One region of the Pseudomonas sp. S2_H01 genome, then DNA from elsewhere that is predicted to be linked to it. Evidence: riboswitches for the same ligand, from Rfam matches in the RefSeq annotation. Region 1 holds a riboswitch; each other region holds the start of a gene.
The links. A riboswitch is a leader RNA that binds a small molecule or an ion and turns the genes downstream of it on or off. The one in region 1 is predicted to bind cobalamin.

Region 1 (3,270 bases):
GGCAACCCCCCCGGCAGAATCTGTTCGAGCAACGCAGCAGACAACGGCGCCGTGGCAGCTTGCAGGCTCCACAACGTCACGTAGGTGTGCGGCAACGCACGCAGCAACGGTGATGAGTAGGCATTGGTCGCGATGACCACCTGTTCTGCGCGGATCTCTCCGTTAGCCGTGATGACGGTCCAGCCGCCTTCGCTACGTCGCAACTGCAACGCCGCGCAATGTTCGAAGATCTTCACCCCGCGCGATCTGGCTGCTGCGGCCAGCCCCTGCACATACTGATAAGGCTGCAACTGCCCCGCCCGTCGGTCCAGCAGCGCGCCTTTATAAATAGACGTGCCGAGCAGCTGCGTGGTCTGGGCCCGGTCGAGTACCTGCACATCGCCGCCGCGCGACTGCCACTGAACGGCGCGGTTCAACAAGTTGTCCAGCGCGGCCTCGTGATGGGCCGCCTGGACCCAGCCGTCCTGACGCGCGCCGCACTCAATGTCCAAACGCTTGATCAGGTCGAACACATGCTGGGCCGCACCCCCTACCAAATCAGTAAGCGCGGCGCCCTTCGACGGCCCAAACCGCTGCTCCAGCTCCTCGGGGTTCAGCTTGAGTCCGGGAATCACCTGCCCGCCGTTACGGCCCGAAGCACCGTCACCGATGCTCAGGGCATCCAGCACCACCACGTCGCCGTTACTCGCAGACAGTTCAAGCGCGGTGGACAGGCCGGTATACCCCGCACCGATCACCACGCAACGCGCACGGGCCGGGAGCCTGGAGACAAACGCCGGCAGGGCTGACTGAACCTGCCAAAGGCAACTGAAGAGATCGGCTGATGCTTTCAAGATTCACCTGTATCGATAATCGATATAGGGCTATTTATATTCGATATCTTCAAGCGCACAAGTGCCTTTCGCTGTGACGGTCGTTTCTGCGGCAAATGCGTCGTTAAAGCCTCTTCGATCTATCGATATTCGATAGATCATCGTTGAAGGGCAGCGATGGGCTCTTTACCCTCACGCCACTCCGATTGACTGAGGCCCGGCACCGTGGTCTCCTACACGCCTTGTTACGGGTGCCCTTCACAGGGTGAAACGGGAAACCGGTGCGCGCAGACCTCAGGGTGTGTGCAAGTCCGGCGCTGCCCCCGCAACGGTAAGCGAGTGAAGAGTCAGATCCACTGTGTCGGTAGCGATATGGGAAGGCGATTCTTGAAGGCATGTGGCAGTTGCACGTGTCCCTCGCAAGCCCGGAGACCGGCCCGACAACGACACATAACGAACCCGCGGTGGGCGGGCGCTGTTGAGTTCACGGCCGACGCTCGTCCGCCGTGTGCCTTGCGCCTTCCCGTCCGCTGACATTTCAGAGGGAAGCGCCATGTCGATCAGCACCACCCGCCAGACATCCAGCCACATCACGACTCAGACCCAACGCCTGACCGCCGCCATCTGCGCGATGATCCTTGGCGCGTGCCTGGTGTACTTCGCCGGTTTCTCGCATATCGACGCCGTGCACAACGCTGCGCACGATACCCGTCACAGCGCCGCCTTCCCTTGCCATTGAGACCTGTCGCCATGTTCAAGCGAATCGCTCAAACAGCCGGTTTCACGGGACTGCTCGCCGCCCTGCTGCTGACCCTGCTGCAAAGCTTCTGGGTCGCCCCCTTGATCCACGAAGCCGAAACTTATGAGAAAGCCCCGGCCGCCGAACAGCACGCGCATGCTGAAGGTGCCATGGCTGCTCATGTCCACGACGAAGAGGCCTGGGAGCCCGAAGATGGCTGGCAGCGCGTGCTGTCCACCACCGGCGGGAACCTGGTGGTCGCCGTGGGTTTCGCGCTGATGCTGGCCGCGCTCTACACCTTGCGCACGCCGACTGCCACGCGCCAAGGCGCACTTTGGGGGCTGGCCGGTTTTGCCGTGTTCGTCCTGGCGCCAACCCTGGGCTTGCCGCCTGAGCTGCCGGGCACAGCGGCCGCCGACCTGACTCAGCGTCAAATGTGGTGGGCGAGCACTGCCGCCTCGACGGCAGTCGGTCTGGCGCTGATCGTCTTCGCCCGTCACGGGCTGTTGAAAGTGCTGGGGGCCGTGATCCTGGTGATTCCACACGTGGTTGGCGCACCCCAGCCAGACGTTCATTCAGCCTTGGCGCCGCAGGCACTGGAAGCACAATTCAAGATCGCCTCGTTGCTGACCAACGCCGCCTTCTGGATTGCGATGGGCCTGATCAGCGCCTGGCTGTTTCGCCGTGGCGAAGCGCAAGCGGATCACGCAGGACTGAACCACGCGCTATGAGTGAACCCGGCAACCGGCCGATTCGGGTGATCGGCCTGGGCTGCCAGCGCGGTTGCCCCGCGTCGGCACTGCTGGGGCTGATTGACGTCTGCCTGCGGGAACACGCGCTGACATTGAGCGATGTCACCGCCCTTGCCTCCATTGACAGCAAATCGACCGAGGCCGGGCTGCTGGCGCTGGCGGAACAGCTCCAGTTGCCGATCGGTTTTTTCAGCGCGGATGAGCTTGCGGTTTTCGAGCCGCACCTGAGTCACCGCTCACAGATCGCTTTCGACCACACGGGTTGTTATGGCGTGGCAGAGAGTTCGGCACTGGCGATGGCGTCGCGATTAAGCGGCTCGCCTGTCACGTTGCTGATCGAGCGATGCAACAGTTCTCAAGCAACCTTCGCATTGGCTTCCACGTTGTAATGCCATTTCCCTGTGGGAGCGAATTCATTCGCGAATCGGAATTTCAGGCGCCGAATGTGCAGGCGCCTGGACGATTTTTCGCGAATGAATTCGCTCCCATAGAAATCGTGCCTGCCCCGAGTGCAGAAGTACAAGAGTGAGTAATCTGGAGACCCCATGACCGTTTTCTTCATCGGCGCAGGCCCCGGCGATCCGGACCTGATCACCGTCAAAGGCCAGCGTCTGATCCGCACCTGTCCGGTGATCATCTATGCCGGATCGCTGGTCCCGGAGGCCGTTCTGGAAGGCCATCAGGCGGTTCAGGTGACAAACAGTGCAGCGTTACACCTGGAACAGATCATCACCCTGATGAAATCTGCTCATGCAAACGGCCAGGACGTGGCGCGTGTGCACTCCGGCGACCCGAGCCTGTATGGCGCCATTGGCGAGCAGATTCGTTGCCTGCGCGAGTTGGGCATCCCCTTCGAAATCATCCCCGGCGTCACCGCCACGGCGGCGTGTGCCGCCCTGCTGGGCACCGAACTGACGCTGCCTGACATTTCTCAAAGCGTGATTCTGACCCGGTACGGCGACAAGAC
Region 2 (3,270 bases), 150 kb from region 1:
GCGCCGCTCAAGGCACTCAGCGGCAGCAGACGGCCATGGCGGACGCCCGTGACCATGCGCACGGCGTGGGGGACGACCAGCCCGACAAACCCGATCGAACCGACGATGGACACCATGACGGCGGTAATCAGTGCGGTGGTCGCGATAAGTGAGGCCTGCACCCGGCGCACGGGAATGCCGAGGGACGCCGCCGAGTCGGCGCCAAAGGTGAACGCGTCCAGTGAGCGGCGATGCCACAAGCAAACCACCAGGCCGAATAGCACAACGGGCACCGCCAGGCTCACCGACGACCAGCGCACGCCGCTGAGGTTGCCGAGCAGCCAGAACAGGATGCCGCGCGCCTGTTCGGCGTTGGCGGAGCGGGTGATCAGAAAGGACGTGAGGGCGTTGAACAACTGTGAGCCGGCAATGCCCGCCAGGATGATCTGTCCGGCCGCCGTCTGGCCGCGAGAGGCGCGGGCAAGCAAGGCCACCAGTGCAAAGGCGGCCATTGCGCCGGCGAAGGCACCGGTGGAGAGGGAAATCGCCCCGGCGCCCACACCGATGATTGCCACCAGGACAGCGCCGGTGGAGGCACCCGCCGATATGCCCAGCAGATAAGGGTCGGCCAGCGGATTGCGCAGCAGCGATTGCAGCACCACGCCGGAAATCGCCAGCCCTGCGCCACACGCCGCCGCGACGATGGCGCGGGTCAGGCGGTAGTTCCAGACGATACCTTCATCGATGGGGTCTACCAGGTAACCGGCTGCCCACAGCTTGTTTGCCAACACCTGAGCGATGACAGGCAGGCTGATCGACGTCTCGCCAATCGCGACGCCCGCCATGATCGCCAGGCACAGCACGGCGCTGACCCACAGGCCGTGGCCCAGCAATCGACCCACACGCATACGGTTCATGGCGCAGGAGTGGCGCTTTGAACGGCAGCGCCGAGTTGCTCGATGCCGTCGAACAGCCGCACACTGGATTCCATCGCGCTGGCGTCCATGATCACGATGCGATCGTGCTTCACCGCGTCCATGTTGCGCGTCACCGGATCGGATGTGAGAAACGCCAGTTTCTTCTCATGATCGTCGGCCGGGAAACGGCGACGATCCATCCGAGCGATCACCAGGATGGTCGGGTTGGCCTTGGCGATGGTTTCCCAGCCGACGGTGGGCCACTCTTCATCGGAATCAATGACATTGCGCATGCCCAGCGTGTCGAGCATGAAATTGGGAATGCCCTTGCGGCCCGCGACAAAAGGATCGGAGTTGAGGTCAGGGCTGGAGAACCAGAACACCGCCGAAACGTTGTGGCTGCCTTGGGTTTTCGCCTGTTCGACGGCCTTGGCCAGACGCGCCTGATAGCCCGTGATCAGCTGTTGGCCGCGATCCTGCACGTCGAAGATCATGGCCAGTTGAGCCAGGGTCTTGTACAGCGTCTCGACTTTAAAGGCCGCCAGGCGCGTGCCATCGGCGCCGACCCGATTGTTCTTGCCCTCACAGTCGGAAGGCAGGATGTAGGTCGGGATGTTCAGGTCGTGAAACTGTTGTCGGGTGCCGACCGCGCCTTGAGGGCCGACCATCCACTCGAACTGCACCGGGACGAAATCCGGGCGTTTGCCGGTCACGGACTCGAAGCTGGGCGTGTTGTCGGCCAAACGGGCAATGTGGTCGTTGGCGTCCTTGAATTGAGGCAGTACGTCGTTGAACCACAACGATGTGCCGATCACCTGTTGGCTGAGGCCCAAGGCGTAAAGCATTTCCGTTGCGGCCTGGCCAATGGTCACGGTTTTTTGCGGTGGCTGGGCGAACGTCAGCGGCACGCCGCAATTGTCGACCGTCAGCGGGTACTGCGTTGACGCGGCGAGGAGGGGGCTCGAGAGCATCAGACCGGTGAGCAACAACGAAAGGCGGCGCAGCGACATGAGCGGGATCTCCAGTAAACCTGATGGCCGAAAGGGCAGGTACTGGAAAGCACATCCCGGCTCGCCGCTGAAAAGACAGGGCAAGTGCAGATCACGCCAACGAAGGCGCGCACGGGTGTCCTTCCCGGACACCCCGCCGGTGAATGATTGACGCTTGCCGGCAGGTCTCCTGACTGGCGCGTCCTCGCCAGGCTTCAGCCTTCCCGGGCTGACCCAGTGGCATTCTTGAAGCAGGGCTCAGCGCCTACAGTTGCGGGGACAGTTCCATTTGAGCCTGACAGAGCAGGGCTCGTGGATTCCCTATTAATTCCGAGTGGAAACCGGCGGCGGGGATACTAAACGATTCGCTGGCGTGAGGCGAATGCACCGCCGATCTATCGCTCAACGACCCTTCAATCCTGCAGACGAAACGGCCAGCCAACGACTTTCTTCGGCCGCGGTGTGGCGTAAGTGCGGACTTTCGAGGTCTTGAGGCCCAGACGCACCAGCGATTCGGCCAGTGCCACGGCCGCCGTCACGCCGTCGACCACCGGAACGCCGGCGCGGTCGCGAATCATCTGGTCCAGGCCGGCCATCCCGCCGCAGCCCAGGCAGATCACTTCGGCTTTATCTCGCGTGACCGCTTCAACCGCCTGTTCGGCGATGGCTTCCAGGGCGCGGTCCGGCTTTTCCTCCAATTCCAGCACGCTCATGCCGCTGGCGCGTACCGAGGCGCAACGCTCGAAGACACCCGCCAGTTTCAACCGGTCTTCGATCAACGGCACCGCCCGATCCAGCGTGGTCACCACCGAGTACTTGTGGCCCAACAGCATCGCCAGGCTCGCAGCCGCCTCGGTGATGTCCACCACGGGCACTTCCAGCAGCTCCTGCAGGCCTTCGCGCCCGTGCTCGCCATAGCCGGCCTGAATCACCGCATCGTAGGGCTGGTCGTAGGACAGCACCCGGTCCATCACCGCGATGGCCGCCAGGTAGCTTTCGAAGTTGCCTTCCACCGACTCCGCACCGAAGCGCGGCGTCAGCCCGATGATTTCCGTTCCGGGCGAGGCAACGCTGCGGGCCTGCTCGGCGATGGTCTGAGTCATCGATTCGGTGGTGTTCACGTTGACGATCAAAATACGCATGGGTGGACGTCTCTCGCTTGCGATCAATGCTGGGTGTTTTGCACGGCAATGGCCTGGCCACTGACGTCTTTGAAGGTCTTGCGCCGGTCGGCCAGCAACAGGTACAGCGCTGCGCCAATGGCGGCGCCCATCAGCCAGGAGAACGGCGACACCGAATCAAAGGCCGGGACCAGCGCGGTAATCGTGGAAATGATTGCCGCCGGAATAAACGCCCAGACGGCACGCAGGTTGACCCCGCGTGAA
Region 3 (3,270 bases), 2.1 Mb from region 1:
TCCGGATTCTGCGGAGACACCCGAATGTCCACGTGCTGGCCGTAATAACTGAAGGGCCAGCCATAGAATGCACCGTCTTGAACAGAGGTCACGTAGTCAGGCACCAGATCGCTGCCGATCTCGTCCCGCTCGTTGACGGCGGTCCATAACTTGCCGGTGCTCGGGTCCCAATCCATGCCGTTGGGATTGCGCAGGCCCGAGGCAAAGATGCGGTGGTTGCCGGTCGCGGCGTCGACTTCCCAGATCGCCGCGCGGCCTTCTTCCGCGTCGAGCCCGTTTTCGCCGACATTGCTGTTTGAGCCCACGGTCACGTACAACTTGCTGCCGTCCTTGCTGGCGATGACGTTCTTGGTCCAGTGGTGGTTGATCGTGCCGCCCGGCAAATCCGTGACTTTCAGCGGTTCGCCCTTGATCGACGTCTCGCCCGGTTCGTAGTTGAAGCGCAACAGGCGGTCAGTGTCGGCGACATAGAAGTTGTTGCCGACCAGGGTCATGCCAAACGGCGAATTGAGGTGATCGATGAACACGGTGCGGGTTTCGGCAACGCCGTCGTGGTCCTTGTCGCGCAGCAGGGTGATGCGGTTGGCGCTCGGAACGCCTGCGCCGGCCCGCCCCATGACTTTCTTCATGACCCAGCCGCGAATGCCCTTGCCGTCGTCAGGCTTGGGCGGGGCGTTGGTTTCCGCCACCAGCACGTCGCCATTGGGCAACACATACAGCCAGCGAGGGTGATCGAGGTTCTCCGCGAACGCCGCGACCTGTGTGCCGGGTGCCGCGACCGGTTTGGCGCCCGCCGGCCAGCCAACGGCCGGGGCGATGTTCACGGTAGGGATCAGGGTCTTGTTCGGTTCGGGGAGCTTGGGCGAAGGGCCGGTGCCGTCCGAAACCTGCAACCTTGACGACTCGCCGCATGCGGCGAGCCCTGCGGCGACCAACAGTAAAACCACCATCTGGGGTCTGAGTTTGAACATGATCGATCTCCGCTTGCTCGCAGTGAGGCATCTGGCAGTCATGCATAGGCATGTATAGGAATAGAGACGTGGCTGAGCGGTGGGTTCAACCGCTCACTCAATTGCTGCATGGCGTGCCGCTTTGATTGACGCTCTGGAGTCAACCCTCTAACCTTCGCCGATTGTTTCAGGTGCCCGCGACCACGGTCGTTCAACAGGGTGAAACAGGGAAGCCGGTGCGCGCATTTCACGCTCAATCCCGGCGCTGCCTCCGCAACGGTAAATGAGTAAGGTCACGCACGATGCCACTGTGTTCATGGAACATGGGAAGGCGCGTGGCTTGTGTTTCAACTCATGAGTCCGGAGACCGGCCTGATCCATTCAAACAGCATCACGGAGGGCGATGCTCTGCGCAGGCTCGGGCGTTTAGCGCCCGGCGCCTGCTGTCAGTCTTTGCCTGTGCCCTCCGTTTGCCACACTTGCCCTCAAGCGGAGAGCTGAGATGAGCGAATCCCCCGAACGTGACGAACGCCACCTGGCGCGCATGCTGCGCAAAAAGGCGGTGATGGACGAGCGCATTGCCAGCGCCCCGAATGAATGTGGCCTGCTGTTGGTGTTGACCGGCAACGGCAAGGGCAAAAGCAGTTCCGCCTTCGGCATGCTGGCGCGGGCGATGGGCCACGGCATGCAGTGCGGCGTGGTGCAGTTCATCAAAGGTCGCAATGCCACGGGCGAAGAACTGTTCTTCCGCCGCTTTCCCGAGCAAGTGCGTTATCACGTGATGGGCGAGGGTTTTACCTGGGAAACGCAGGATCGCCAGCGCGACATCGCCGCCGCCGAAGCCGCCTGGGTCGTCACCCGGCAGATGCTCAAGGACCCGAGCATCGGTCTGGTGGTCCTCGACGAACTGAACATTGCCCTCAAGCACGGTTACCTCGACCTGGAGCAGGTCCTCAGCGACCTGCAAGCGCGCCCGCCCATGCAGCATGTGGTGATCACTGGCCGTGGCGCCAAGCAGGAGTTGATCGACCTTTCCGACACCGTGTCCGACATCGGCGTGGTGAAGCATGCGTTCCAGGCCGGTATCAAGGCGCAGAAGGGCATCGAATTGTGAGTGAGCGTCAGCCTCGGCAATGCCCGGCGGTGTTGATCGCCGCGCCTGCGTCCGGTCAGGGCAAAACCACGGTCACCGCGGCACTGGCGCGGCTGCATCGCAATCAGGGTCGTAAGGTTCGTGTCTTCAAATGCGGACCGGATTTTCTGGACCCGATGATTCTCGAGCGCGCCAGCGGCAACCCGGTGTACCAACTGGACATGTGGATGGTCGGCGAAGACGAGAGCCGTCGTCTGCTGTGGGAAGCGGCCGCCGACGCTGACCTGATTCTCATCGAAGGGGTCATGGGGCTGTTTGACGGCACCCCGTCCAGCGCTGACCTGGCCAGGCACTTCGGCGTGCCGGTGCTGGGCGTGATCGATGGCACGGCCATGGCGCAAACTTTCGGCGCGCTGGCGCTGGGGTTGGCGCGTTATCAACCGGATTTGCCGTTCGCCGGTGTGCTGGCCAATCGGGTCGGGACAGTGCGTCACGCACAACTGCTCGAAGGCAGCCTGACCGAAGGCTTGCGCTGGTATGGCGCACTGTCGCGGGAAACCGGCATCGAACTGCCAAGCCGCCATTTGGGGTTGGTGCAGGCCAGTGAGCTGAACGATCTGGACGTGCGTCTGGACGCTGCCGCCGATGCGCTGGCCAGCACCTGTGATGCGACGCTGCCGCCTGCCGTGACGTTCTCGGCGCCTGATTTCGTGCAGGCCGAGCCCTTGCTGGCGGGCGTGCGCATCGCCATTGCCCATGACGAAGCCTTCGCGTTCACCTACGGCGCCAGCCTTGATGTGCTGCGTGCGATGGGGGCTGAACTGTCGTTCTTTTCGCCGATTCGGGACACGCAGATCCCTGACGCTCACAGCCTGTATCTCCCCGGCGGATACCCCGAATTGCACCATGTGGCGCTGGGGCAGAACGTCCCGATGCTCGACGCGATCCGTGCCCATCACGCCGCAGGCAAACCGTTGCTCGCCGAGTGTGGCGGCATGCTGTACCTGCTGAATGCGCTGACCGATGTCGATGGCCAACGGGCGAAACTGGTGGGTTTGCTCGACGGCGAGGCGGTGATGCAGAAACGTCTGGCGGCCTTGGCGTTGCAAGCGGTGGAACTGCCGGAAGGCACGCTGCGTGGGCACACCTATCACCACTCGCTGACCAGCACCGAACTGACCCCGATTGCCCGTGGCGTCAGCCCCAACGGCGGTCGCGGCGCCGAGG

Region 2: it holds a riboswitch for cobalamin, as region 1 does, so the genes downstream of both, AB4N84_RS26595 (ABC transporter substrate-binding protein) here and AB4N84_RS27275 (CbtB domain-containing protein) in region 1, are expected to answer to the same signal.
Region 3: it holds a riboswitch for cobalamin, as region 1 does, so the genes downstream of both, cobO (cob(I)yrinic acid a,c-diamide adenosyltransferase) here and AB4N84_RS27275 (CbtB domain-containing protein) in region 1, are expected to answer to the same signal.

What each region holds. Positions count from the first base shown of each region.
Region 1 covers NZ_CP162756.1:6,111,501-6,114,770, forward strand. The annotation lists gene AB4N84_RS27270 (NAD(P)/FAD-dependent oxidoreductase) at 1-833, opposite strand, end outside; cobalamin riboswitch at 1,045-1,267, shown strand; gene AB4N84_RS27275 (CbtB domain-containing protein) at 1,366-1,551, shown strand; gene AB4N84_RS27280 (CbtA family protein) at 1,563-2,282, shown strand; gene AB4N84_RS27285 (cobalamin biosynthesis protein) at 2,279-2,692, shown strand; gene cobM (precorrin-4 C(11)-methyltransferase) at 2,849-3,270, shown strand, end outside.
Region 2 covers NZ_CP162756.1:5,959,873-5,963,142, reverse strand. The annotation lists gene AB4N84_RS26600 (FecCD family ABC transporter permease) at 1-887, opposite strand, end outside; gene AB4N84_RS26595 (ABC transporter substrate-binding protein) at 893-1,906, opposite strand; cobalamin riboswitch at 2,049-2,246, opposite strand; gene AB4N84_RS26590 (aspartate/glutamate racemase family protein) at 2,299-3,027, opposite strand; gene AB4N84_RS26585 (NCS1 family nucleobase:cation symporter-1) at 3,051-3,270, opposite strand, start outside.
Region 3 covers NZ_CP162756.1:4,036,301-4,039,570, forward strand. The annotation lists gene AB4N84_RS18110 (PQQ-dependent sugar dehydrogenase) at 1-971, opposite strand, end outside; cobalamin riboswitch at 1,123-1,340, shown strand; gene cobO (cob(I)yrinic acid a,c-diamide adenosyltransferase) at 1,453-2,064, shown strand; gene AB4N84_RS18120 (cobyrinate a,c-diamide synthase) at 2,061-3,270, shown strand, end outside.